Regions from separate parts of the Ferdinandcohnia sp. QZ13 genome, predicted to be linked through region 2. Evidence: riboswitches for the same ligand, from Rfam matches in the RefSeq annotation. Region 2 holds a riboswitch; each other region holds the start of a gene.

Region 1 (3,153 bases), on a different contig from region 2:
TGTGATTTTGTAAGGACTAACTAGGTATAACAAACTTTTCTAAAGTACCTCTGTTCTCGGTCTCTATGCTATAATTTGGAGGGAAATCATAATTAGGAGTGACCATTCTTGGCAATACATGTTGTACTTTATCAACCAGATATTCCGGCTAATACCGGAAATATTGCACGTACTTGTGCGGCAACGGATACAGCCTTACATTTAATCCGACCACTTGGCTTTTCAACAGATGAAGAAATGATAAAACGAGCGGGATTCGATTTCTGGCATTCTGTAAATATCACGTACTATGATTCATTAGATGACTTTTTTTCGAGAAATCAAGGTGAGTTTTACTATATTGAAACGTTTGGCGAAAAAACACATTCAGCCTTTGATTTCAGCGATGTTTCAAAAGAACATTATTTTATGTTTGGAAAAGAAACCACTGGATTACCAAAAGATTTACTAGAAAAACATAAAAATCACTTTTTGAGAATTCCTATGAATCAACATGTTCGATCCCTTAACCTTTCAAATACAGCTGCGATATTGGTATATGAGGCATTAAGACAACAAGGATATCCGAATTTGAAATAAGAAATCTTCCGTCTAGGAGTATTTTTTGTTTGCTTGCACATAGAAAGGCTGGTAATCTTTCAAGCATTTGCTTATTTTCACTGGCTATGTTTAACTAATAGATAGTAACTTAATAATCTAACAATTCGACTAGGGGAGCATGTATTTGCTGAGAGATAGAAATATCGACCCTTTGAACCTGATCTAGGTAACACTAGCGTAGGGAAGTGGAGTTGGTATTTGTCGTGTTTACGATGATATATTGCCGAACCCATTCCTAGTCACTAGTGATGGGTTTTGTTTTTTTATCTCCCCTAATGTCAAAAGTAGAGAGGGGAAATGAAAATGAGTCATTTATTTACAGATCGTTTATGGAATCGAGTAGAACCGATATGGAATTCGTATTTGGAACATCCTTTTGTCAAAGGGATAGGCGAGGGCTGGTTGGAAAAGGAAAAATTTAAGCATTATATGAAACAAGATTATGTGTATTTAATTGAGTATAGCCGTCTATTTGCGATAGGAAGTGCAAAAGCTCCCGATTTAAAAACAATGTCCATTTTTGCAAATCTTTTACATGGTACGCTTGAGGTGGAGATGGATCTTCATCGTCAATATGCTGCGAAATTTGGTATCTCTCATGAAGAACTTGAGGACACCAAGCCCGCAGCAACTACCACTTCCTACACAAGCTACATGCTGAACGTCGCCCATCTTGGGGGTGTTGAAAATGTTGTCGCAGCGGTCCTTACTTGTGCATGGAGTTATAATTTTATCGGAAAAGAGCTCGTAAAATGGCCAGGAGCCATCGAACATGAATTTTATGGAGAATGGGTTAAAATGTATGCATCCGATGAATTTACGAAGTTATCCGATGATTGTAAAACCCTTCTCAATGAAATGGCTAGTGAAAAATCTGAACGAGAACTAGCAACACTTGAAGAAATTGTGGTCAAAACAAGCATGTACGAATACATGTTTTGGGATATGGCGGAAGATTTAGAGGAGTGGCCTATTAATCTATAAGTGTTAAATCTTGAAACTCGATAGAGAGATATGTTTTCGAAATAATCCAATATTTCTGTTGACAAGCTTTTGTCCATTCATGTAAGGTAGTAAATAATAAATTCCTAACTTAAATACGATTTTCTCTTATCAAGAGTCGGGGGAGGAACCTGGTCCGTTGATCCCGCAGCAACCGTTACGATTTGTATCAAGGTGCTAATTCCAGCAAGCAAATGCTTGAAAGATGAGTGTGGACGTACAAAAAGCCTCTTCCTCATCGGAAGAGGCTTTTTTGAATTTTATATGTTTCACTTAACGAACATTAGGTATCCACATTATACAAAACTAAGTAAGTTGATGTGAAAAATCGTATTTTAATTGTGGAAAATACCCAATACCCAAGGGAGAGATGCAAAATGACAGTAACAAAATCAGATAGCTTGTACAAAAAGGAATACTTCGGAAGACTTCCAGAATTGAAACAATATGCTCCAGAGATCTTTCAATCTTTCATCAAATTTGATAGCCAAGCTTTAGCAGCGGGTCGACTTTCAGTGAAACAAAAAGAACTGATAGCCGTGGCGGTCGCACATATCACAGGTTGTCCATATTGCATTGAGTTACATGTTGGTAATGCCAAAAAGAATGACTCAACGAAAGAGGAAGTGGCAGAAGCTATTTTTGTTGCGACTGCATTAAAGGCTGGTTCATCTTTAGCCCATGGAGTGAATGCACTCAACGCTTATGATGGAAATGGCGATGAAGAGCTGTATAAGGCATCCTATTTTGCTAGACTGAAAGAATTTGCGGCCTTGAGTGGAGAGGCATTTAAAGCATTTATAGATTTTGACAGTAAGTCGCTCAAAGCGCAAAACTTAACAGAAAAGGACAAAGAGTTGATTGCAGTTGCTTGTGCACATACGACAGGTTGTCCTTACTGCATCGACCTTCATACGAAGAATGCTAAAAAAGCAGGAGCCGATTTGGAAGAAATTTCAGAAGCCATCTTCGTTGCCATTGCATTAAAAGCAGGATCTGCGCTGGCGCACAGTGTGAACGCACTTAACGCGTATGACGAGAAGTAATTAAGAGAAAAATAATAAGTGAAAAAAACGATTGACAAAAAAATAAAATAAATTTACACTTAAAACAACTATTTTGTATAACAAGATAGTTGTTTTTTATAACTACTATCTTGTTAAACCAACTACCAAAGAATAACTTTATTTTTTTGTTCACTACCTTGTATAACAAACTAGAGGAGGGAGTAAGATGAAATGTCAATAAGAAGCCAATTGTTAAAGGGAGTATTGGATGGATGTGTGTTGGCTGTCATTGAAAAAGAGACAGTCTACGGGTATGAGCTTTCACAAAAACTGTTGAATATTGGGTTAGCTGATGTAAGTGAAGGAACCATTTATCCCATTTTATTGAGACTCCAGAAGAATGGACTTATCCGGGGAGAAATGCGCCCTTCCGAATCAGGACCAAATCGGAAATATTATTTTTTGACAGAAAAGGGGCATGAGGCTTTAGAAGTTATTATCGAAGAATGGGAGCAAATTACAAAACCAGTAAACCATTTACTGA
Region 2 (3,153 bases):
ATTGGACTTTAACTTCTTGTGCAGTCTTATCCTCATACGTTGCCTCCTATATGGTTTCTGTTCGTCAGACCGGAGGTTTGCCGTGAGCTTCCTTCAGATTCCACGTCTCCATGGACACCCTTGCTTTTAGCTATGTGCTTACCGCTACAAGGTCGCACTCGGGACTTTCACCCGTTAGAGTTCGCCCATGCTGGGCGAACACAAAAAGCTCGCCAAATCGGCGAGCTTTTCTATCTTATTTTGCAGCTTGTGTCTTTAGAGTTTCTGCTTTATCAGTACGCTCCCATGGTAAATCAAGATCGTTTCTACCAAAGTGACCATATGCAGCTGTTTGTTTATAAATTGGACGACGAAGATCCAACATTTTAATAATACCCGCTGGACGCAAATCAAAATTATTGCGAACCAATTCTACAAGAACATCCTCAGATACAGTTCCTGTACCGAAAGTATCAACAGAAATAGAAACTGGCTGAGCAACACCGATTGCGTACGCAAGCTGAACTTCACACTTATCCGCTAATCCTGCTGCCACGAGGTTTTTCGCAACATAACGTGCAGCATATGCAGCAGAACGGTCAACCTTAGTTGGATCCTTACCTGAGAATGCACCACCGCCATGGCGTGCATAACCACCATACGTATCAACAATAATTTTGCGACCTGTTAAGCCAGCATCCCCTTGAGGACCACCAATTACAAAGCGGCCAGTTGGGTTAATAAAGTATTTCGTATTTTCATCAATTAGTTCACTTGGAACAACTGGATTGATCACATGTTCTTTAAGATTTCGCTGAATTTGTTCCAATGTAATTTCCGGATGGTGTTGAGTTGAAATAACAATGGTGTCGATACGGACAGGATTATTATTCTCATCATACTCAACGGTAACCTGAGTTTTACCATCTGGACGTAAATATGGAAGAATCTCATCCTTACGAACTTTTGTTAAACGGCGTGAAAGCTTATGAGCTAACGAAATTGGTAAAGGCATTAACTCCTTTGTTTCATTACATGCATAACCAAACATTAAGCCTTGATCCCCTGCACCAATTGCTTCGATTTGCTCGTCTGTCATTTGACCTTCACGAGCCTCTAATGCTTGATCAACCCCCATCGCAATGTCTGGAGATTGCTCATCGATTGATGTTAAGACAGCACAAGTTTCATAGTCAAATCCGTATTTTGCACGGGTATAACCAATCTCTTTAATCGTTTCACGGACAATCTTTGGGATATCTACATATGTAGAGGTTGTAATTTCTCCCGCAACAAGTACAAGACCTGTTGTAACAGAAGTTTCACACGCTACGCGTGCATTTGCATCATTTGCTAAAATGGCATCTAAAATAGAATCTGAAATTTGGTCACAGATTTTATCTGGATGTCCTTCCGTAACAGACTCAGAAGTAAATAAACGGCGTCTAGTTGTCACAAACGCTTCCTCCTTTTTCGGATTCAGAATCAAGTTATCCTCAAATTCTGACATTCATTGATACGGTACTCATTCCCTTAGTATTGTTACCTTCACGATTTTCTATCCTATATTAACAACCATTAATACAGCATATGTAGACTAGTTATCTGTGGTGAACACATATAACCGCTATAAGTAACATAGTTCTTATTAAAGAAATAAAAAACCTTCCCTACTTTTTTGAGGAAAGGTATTATCATTTATCTCGCCTTTCACTCTTATCGATCAAGGACATACCTTGCTCAGGTTAGCACCTTATCACCTTTATCAATGGAAACCTACATATATATAGGATTCTAAAAAACTCGCTTGATATGTAAAAAGTGATGGTTGCCGGGTTTCATCGGGCCTGTCCCTCCGCCAGCTCGGGATAAGAGAGTATCCGTTCAATGAATTATCATAACGTAGTCATCCTTTTCGTGTCAACCAAATTCGGAAAAAAAAACGATCAAAATGGGGCAAATTTTTTAAAGAAAAAGATATATATCCAAACACATGAATTATATCGGACTATTTTTGATTCTGTACGCACTTTTTATAGATATGTTACGTAAAATACGTAAATAGTATAGACTATTTTCGTTAATGTGTTATACTAATTGTAAATTTCGATTATATAAAAAAAGGTAAAGGATGGTTTTACATGAATTCAGTTGAAGTTTCAAATGAGCAGCTAGTAGCATTAGTGAATGGAAAAAATGTACATCAAAACCTATCTGTTCCTATTTTAGTTGAGAAAGTACTTGCTAGACAAGAAGGAATTCTTACTTCGACTGGGGCTGTGTGTGCAACAACTGGGAAATATACAGGAAGATCACCAGAAGACAAATACATCGTGGAAGAAACATCTACGAAAGATAGAATTGACTGGGGCAAGGTGAATAAGCCAATTTCTGAAGCTGCATTTGAAAACCTTTACACAAAGGTGCTTTCATATTTGAAAGAAAAAGATGAAATTTTTGTATTCAATGGGTATGCAGGTGCTGATAAAAAAGTGCGTATGCCAATCCAAGTGATAAACGAATATGCATGGCATAATCTTTTTTCCCAACAATTGTTTGTTCGATCAACTGAAGAAGACTTAAAAACACATCAACCTGAATTCACAGTTATTAGTGCACCTAATTTCAAGGCAGATCCTGAAGTCGATGGTACACGTTCTGAAACCTTCATCATTATTTCCTTTGAAAAACGAACGGTTTTAATAGGAGGAACAGAGTATGCTGGTGAAATTAAAAAATCAATTTTCTCGGTGATGAACTATGTATTGCCTGAGCAAAACATACTTTCCATGCACTGTTCTGCTAATGTAGGTCAAGAAGGGGACGTTGCGCTTTTCTTTGGTCTATCCGGAACAGGAAAAACAACTCTATCGGCAGATCCAAACCGTCGACTTATTGGAGATGACGAGCACGGTTGGTCTAGCTCTGGAGTGTTTAATATTGAAGGTGGCTGCTATGCGAAATGCATCAATCTTTCACGTGAAAAGGAACCGCAAATTTTTGATGCGATTCGTTTTGGCTCAGTTTTAGAAAATGTGGTTGTTGATGAAGAATCAAGAATAGCTGACTATGATGACAATTCATTGACGGAAAATACAAGAGCTGCCTACCAAATCGATAATATCGATAATATTATTGTACCTAGCATTGCAGGACATCCAAATACCATTGTAT
Region 3 (3,153 bases), on a different contig from region 2:
CAATTAAGAAATCTCTTGCAATGACCTTATCCGCTAGCTTTGCCGCCTGAAGATCGGTGATGGAATCGCCAATAACGATTTTATAATCATCTTGATTTGTGAGCTTTCGAATCAAGCTTGGCTTACAGCAGCCACACTCATTTGTGCACTCAACATCACACGTATATGGCCATAAGATTTTAATTCTATCATTCGAAAAATCAGATTGATTACAATAAATTTGCTCCTTAGCAATGAGACCCTCTAGCAATGGCTCAACAAAAAAGTCAATCCCACCACTTACAATGTAAAGCTGAATTCCTTGTTCTTTCGTGTATGCAACAAACTCTTTGAATCCATCACGAATTTCCGCATGGTTTAGAATGTAATTCGTTATCTCTCCCCTCCAGGCTGAGGGTAACAGAGAGAACATTTTACTCACACCCTCTTGTATCGGGATTTCCTGCGAGAGGACTTGATCCTTAATTTCCTCCCAACCAGCTGGAGCAAATTTTTTCATAATGGCTATTATGTTATCGGTATTTGTGATTGTGCCATCAAAATCACAGAAAATAATAGGTTTGTTCATCGCTGTACCTCTTTATATCCCCATAAATCAATTGCCTGTTTTAGCTCTGAATGATTTTGAGCGAATTCAACAAGCGTCTTTCCAGTCAAGACTGCATCGACTGCAGCATGAAATGCTTTGCCACCACCAATTGCACCGTTCGGATGCCCATGAACACCACCACCAGCATTAATTACACTGTGTTTCCCAAAATCATTGATAAGCAGTGGCACCAATCCTGGATGTATGCCGGCAGATGGTACCGGAAATGAAGGCTTAAATAATTCATCCGTTTTCGTTAATTCAGCTGCAATCGCCAATGTTTGTTCTCTTTCAAGAGCAACACTACCATATGGTGAAGGGAACAAGACAAGGTCAGCACCTGCATATCGTAGTAGTTTTCCAAGCAATAGTTGGTTTGAAAATCCGTAAAATTCAGACGGCGTGAGTGTACCACTAACAGCTGGATGAGCCATAATCGGAACTGAAACTTCTGGGTCCTCTGCTATGCCCTGAAGAACATCAAGTCCATATGCAAATACATTAAACAATAACAGGTCAGCACCAAGCTCTACAGCTTTTCTTGCTTTTTCTTTTAATTCAAAGGTTCTACCAGTTAAGTTCACGGCATAAAGGGCACGGTGACCGGTTTCAGCGTAAACCACCTCAAGCACTTTTTTACCTTCTGTGATTCGGTCTTCAAATGGAGTTAAAGGATTCTCAAAGAGTATTTCATCATCCTTAATGAGATGGACTCCACCAAGTGCCTGCTCACGAAGTTGTTCCTTGAGATACTCCATGTCTCTTCCAATTACTCCTTTAAAAATGCTCATCACCAGAGGTCTATCAAATACTCCAAGTTTTTCGCGGATGCCGTTTAATCCAAACTTTGGACCAGGAAAGGTAGCCTTCAATTCAGTTGAAAACTCCAAATCTAGCAACTTAACTTCCCCATCAAGTGATAGCTTCCCAAAGGTAGTGGTTAAAATCGCTGGTAAATCAGCACTAAAATTTGCACTTGGGTATGCAATTTTGATGATTCCTTTTTTCACTTGTTTTCCAAGATAATGACTTGCTCGATCGTCCACATCAAATTGTTCAACACTTATTACTTTTCCTTTATGTTTTTTAAGTTGTTCCTGTTCAAGTTTTGGCAAAGTCGTCCAAGAACCGACCGTTAAACCTAGTGCGATGCCTTCCGCTTTTTCCTCTAAGTTGTTACTCGTATCATGTACCAAATATGTAGCAATCACTTCACTCATGTTTAACCCTCATTTCAAACATACTAAAAATAAAAAACCTCTTCATAAGAAGAGGTTAGCAAACTAACATCTTCTTATCTCTCAGCGTAACGCTGCAAGAATTAGCACCGTGCTTACCTTTTCGTAAGTCGGTTGCCGGGCTTCATTGGGCTAGTCCCTCCGCCTGCTCTTAATAAGAAAATTGATTTTATATAGCATGTTGAGCCTCGTTTAAAAACGACCTCAACCTTTATTAAACTTAATTTAATTAGGATTATGACAGGAATTATTTTTCTTGTCAAACGTTTTTTATTATTTAAACAAATCCAACTTTTTAATTCGGTTTGCGGCTTCAACTAGTCGATCTTCGTCTGTTAAAAGACCAACCCGAACATAGCGGTCACCATATTCACCGAATCCAATTCCTGGTGCCACTGCAACATGAGCTTTTTCAAGTAAGAGATCAGCAAAGCTAACAGATGTGTATCCTTCAGGTACGGGTAGCCATGCGAAGAAAGAACCTTCAGGTGCTTTTACATCCCACCCAATGTCCTGAAGTGCACCGATGAAGGCGTTTCGTCTTGATTCGTACTTATCCACTAGTTCTTTTACACAGTCCTGTGACTCGGTTAGTGCTGTTGCTGCCGCTGCTTGAATTGGACTGAACAAACTAACATACATATGGTCTTGAATGAGATTTAGAGCTTCGATAACGCTTGGGTTTCCAACCGCAAAACCAACTCTCCATCCGGCCATGTTATATGTCTTTGAAAGTGTGTAAATTTCAATCCCGATATCCTTGGCCCCGTCTATTTCTAAGAAACTGATTGGTCTTTTCCCTTCAAATCCAATTGCACCATATGCAAAATCATGCACGACACAAATATCATGTTCTTTTGCAAAAGAAATGGTTTCTTCAAAAAATTCCTTTGTCGCTACAGCTCCGGTTGGGTTATTAGGATAATTTAAAAACATAACTTTTGCTTTTTCAAGCGTTTCTGATTCAAGTTCTGAGTAGTCAGGTAAAAAGGCATTTTCCGCTTTCAGTGGCATATATGCCATTTCGGCTCGAGCAAGTTCAACTCCTGACCAATAATCGGGATACCCAGGATCCGGAACTAACGCAATATCACCTGGATTTAATAGGCATTGTGGAATCTCAACTAATCCTGCCTTCCCTCCAAAAAGAATCGCAACCTCTGTATCTGGATCAAGTTCAACTCCGTATTCACGTTGATAAAATTCTGTTGCTGCCTTCTTTAAGAAAGAATGTCCACGAAACGGAGAATATTTATGAAATTTCGGTTGTTCAGCGCCCCTTTTTAATGCCTCAACGATGTGTTTTGGGGTTGGCTGATCTGGATT
Region 4 (3,153 bases), on a different contig from region 2:
GCAAGTACAATGGGTATGACTGTATCTGATATTAACGCTTTAACAGCAGTTGTTCAACGTGATATCTTACCAGTTCTAAATAAGAAATTTAAAGAAATGAAAGAAAATGTAGATAAAAAGTCTCTTTGGGTTGCACGTGGTTTAACAATTATGTTTACCGTTATTACCATGATTGTTGGTATTAACCAACAACATTTTGGTGGTGTACTTGGTCTCGTAATAACTTGGTTCTCAGCATTAGTTGGTCCAATGGCAGTACCTTTACTATTTGGTTTATTCTCTAAGTTTAAATACAGCAATGGAAAAGTAGCCATTTATTCTATCGTAGCGGGTATCGTTGGTTTTGCTATCACACAATTAACCGACATTATCCCTACGGATGTGGAAACTGCTTTCCCATTAATCGTAACAACAATTGTATTCTTTGCGGGAGGTTACATCAATAAACGTAGAGGTGTTACCGTTTCACCTGAAGTTGAGGAGCTATTAAACTTCTTAGATACAGGAAAAGAAGATAAAAAAGCTGACAATGTAAAAAAAGCAATCTAACATGATGAAAACAGAAGACCTCGTTATTGAGGTCTTCTGTTTTTTACATTAAAATGGGACGGAGGGACAGGTACCTTGTCCCGAATTTTTATTGGGACAAGGTGTTCCCATGACCTATTAGGAGAAGGATTATGAAGGCAAAGTTTATTTTTATTATTGTGATGCTGATTTTTGGTAGCATTGGTTTGTTTGTGAAGAATATTGATTTGTCCTCTAGCGAAGTTGCTTTGTTCAGGGGAGCATTTGGTAGTTTATTTTTAATTGGTGCTAGTTTTCTAGTCAAGCAGAAGTTTTCATTCAAAACGTCAAAGAAGAACCTAATCTTACTCCTTTTATCGGGGGCAGCATTAGGCTTTAATTGGATTTTTTTATTTGAGTCATATCGGTATACAACGATTGCCAACGCCACTCTTAGTTATTATTTTGCCCCGGTGTTTGTGATGATTTTGGCACCTTTTTTACTGAAGGAAAAATGGACATGGATGAAGGGACTCAGTATTATTCTCGCATTTTTGGGATTGCTTTTGGTCGTTAATCCTGGAGGTGGAGTGGCCGTTGGGGCTTATACCCATTCTGTTGGTATTATGTATGGATTATTGGCTGCGGCTTTCTACACAAGTGTGATTCTCATGAATAAATTTATTAAAGATCTATCAGATTTTGAAACGACAATTATGCAGCTATTAACTGCCTCAATTGTATTGTTTCCATATATCCTCGGAACTCAAAACTTGAATTACTCCGGTTTGGGACTGCAATCTATTAGTCTATTACTGATTGTAGGAATTATTCATACTGGGGTTGCGTACCTTTTATATTTTTCAGTGTTGAAAAAATTAAAGGGGCAAACAATCGCGGTAATGAGTTATATTGATCCCATTTCCGCTGTGATCATGGCGGCTATCATTTTGAATGAGAATATGGGCTTTGTTCAAATGGTGGGTGGAGTCTTAATATTGGGGTCAACTTTCATTAGTGAGATTAATTGGAAGAGATTAAGAAGGTCATAGAACTTTATAAAAAACATTGTAGTTGACAATGAACTTTTTTTGGTCTAATGTTTAATACATAATTAAATATATTCGAAATTTTCTTATCCAGAGAGGTGGAGGGACTGGCCCTTTGAAGCCTCGGCAACAGACTAGGTAAAGTACTGTGCCAATTCCAGTAGCAAGAAGCTTGAAGATAAGAAGAGCGGCACTTTCATTTGTCTTTTCAACCCTCTTCTTATTTTCAAGAAGAGGGTTTTTGCATATCCATTATAAATTGAGGTGATTGTATGTCGACGGTAAGAACTGAAAATGAATTATTAAAGGCATTTGAGATCCTAAAAAGTAAAGAATGGGTTGATCTCACACATACGTTTGGTCCGGATTCTCCCCATTTCTCAGCTTTTAATGATGCTGAATTTAAAACACTTTTTACACATGAGGATGGCTTTTTTGCACAAAGTTTTACTTTTCCAGGACAGTACGGAACGCATATTGATGCACCCATTCATTTTGTTCCTAATCAACGTTATTTAGAGGAATTAGAGTTAAAGGAACTTGTTCTCCCCCTTGTTGTAATTGATAAGTCAAAGGAAGCAGAAGAGAATCATGATTTTAATTTAAGTGTTGATGACATCCTGAAGTTTGAAGAAGAACATGGGGAAATTGAAGCAGGTACCTTTGTTGCATTGAGAACGGACTGGAGCAAGCGCTGGCCAAACAAAGAGGCATTTGAAAATAAAGATTCTGATGGCAATAGTCACGCTCCAGGTTGGGGAATAGAGGCACTAAAGTTTTTATTTGAAGAAAGAAATATCAAAGCTGTTGGCCATGAAACGTTTGATACAGATGCAGCTATTGATTATAGGAAAAATGGTTCACTAATTGGTGAATATTATGTTCTTGAGCAAGATACATTTCAAATAGAATTATTAACTAACCTAGATAAGGTACCGGCAAAGGGGGCAGTAATATTTAATATTTGTCCTAAGCCGGAAAAAGGAACTGGGTTTCCGGTACGTTCATTTGCTATTTTGCCATAGGTGGACAGAGGGTTCTTTGAATAAGGAAACTGCCCGCGTCCCTAAGATAATGACAGATTAATAAAAGGAGAGAAAAATAAAATGACAACAACATTAGTAAAAGCACCATTCCGCGCAGATCATGTAGGAAGTTTATTACGTCCAGAAAGAATTCATCAGGCTAGAAAGGATTTTCAAGTAGGAACCATTACAGCACAGGAACTTCATGAAATTGAAACAGAAGAAATTAAAAAGAGTGTTGATAAACAAATCGAAATTGGCTTACAAGCCGTTACAGATGGGGAATATCGCCGCAGATTTTGGCATACAGATTTCTTAGAGCACTTAAACGGAGTAGAGGGCTATGTTCCGGAACATGGATTTAAATTCAAAGGGGAAGAAACAGAAGCCTATGACGTGCGTGTGATCGGGAAAATTTCATTTAACCCTGACCACCCACATGTGAAAGACTTTATTGAATTCAAGGAAATCGTGGGTGACCGTGCGATTGCAAAACAAACGATTCCAAGTCCAAATCAACTTTTCAACGCTGGGATTCGCAACAAGGAAATCTATCCGAACCTTGAAGAATA

Evidence for each region. A riboswitch is a leader RNA that binds a small molecule or an ion and turns the genes downstream of it on or off. The one in region 2 is predicted to bind S-adenosylmethionine.
Region 1: another riboswitch for S-adenosylmethionine. It lies ahead of RGU12_RS00060 (carboxymuconolactone decarboxylase family protein); the one in region 2 lies ahead of metK (methionine adenosyltransferase).
Region 3: another riboswitch for S-adenosylmethionine. It lies ahead of mtnW (2,3-diketo-5-methylthiopentyl-1-phosphate enolase); the one in region 2 lies ahead of metK (methionine adenosyltransferase).
Region 4: another riboswitch for S-adenosylmethionine. It lies ahead of RGU12_RS07300 (cyclase family protein); the one in region 2 lies ahead of metK (methionine adenosyltransferase).

The regions. Positions count from the first base shown of each region.
Region 1 is NZ_JAVIVW010000001.1:11,278-14,430, forward strand. It holds gene RGU12_RS00045 (YidH family protein) at 1-13, shown strand, start outside; gene trmL (tRNA (uridine(34)/cytosine(34)/5-carboxymethylaminomethyluridine(34)-2'-O)-methyltransferase TrmL) at 109-579, shown strand; TPP riboswitch at 701-801, shown strand; gene tenA (thiaminase II) at 904-1,584, shown strand; SAM riboswitch class I at 1,708-1,814, shown strand; gene RGU12_RS00060 (carboxymuconolactone decarboxylase family protein) at 1,980-2,648, shown strand; gene RGU12_RS00065 (PadR family transcriptional regulator) at 2,841-3,153, shown strand, end outside.
Region 2 is NZ_JAVIVW010000015.1:781,741-784,893, forward strand. It holds gene metK (methionine adenosyltransferase) at 236-1,435, opposite strand; SAM riboswitch class I at 1,693-1,854, opposite strand; gene pckA (phosphoenolpyruvate carboxykinase (ATP)) at 2,121-3,153, shown strand, end outside.
Region 3 is NZ_JAVIVW010000001.1:1,046,188-1,049,340, forward strand. It holds gene RGU12_RS05065 (2-hydroxy-3-keto-5-methylthiopentenyl-1-phosphate phosphatase) at 1-568, opposite strand, end outside; gene mtnW (2,3-diketo-5-methylthiopentyl-1-phosphate enolase) at 565-1,809, opposite strand; SAM riboswitch class I at 1,881-1,988, opposite strand; gene RGU12_RS05075 (pyridoxal phosphate-dependent aminotransferase) at 2,101-3,153, opposite strand, start outside.
Region 4 is NZ_JAVIVW010000001.1:1,512,858-1,516,010, reverse strand. It holds gene RGU12_RS07310 (sodium:solute symporter family protein) at 1-549, shown strand, start outside; gene RGU12_RS07305 (DMT family transporter) at 681-1,559, shown strand; SAM riboswitch class I at 1,640-1,741, shown strand; gene RGU12_RS07300 (cyclase family protein) at 1,829-2,581, shown strand; gene RGU12_RS07295 (5-methyltetrahydropteroyltriglutamate--homocysteine S-methyltransferase) at 2,663-3,153, shown strand, end outside.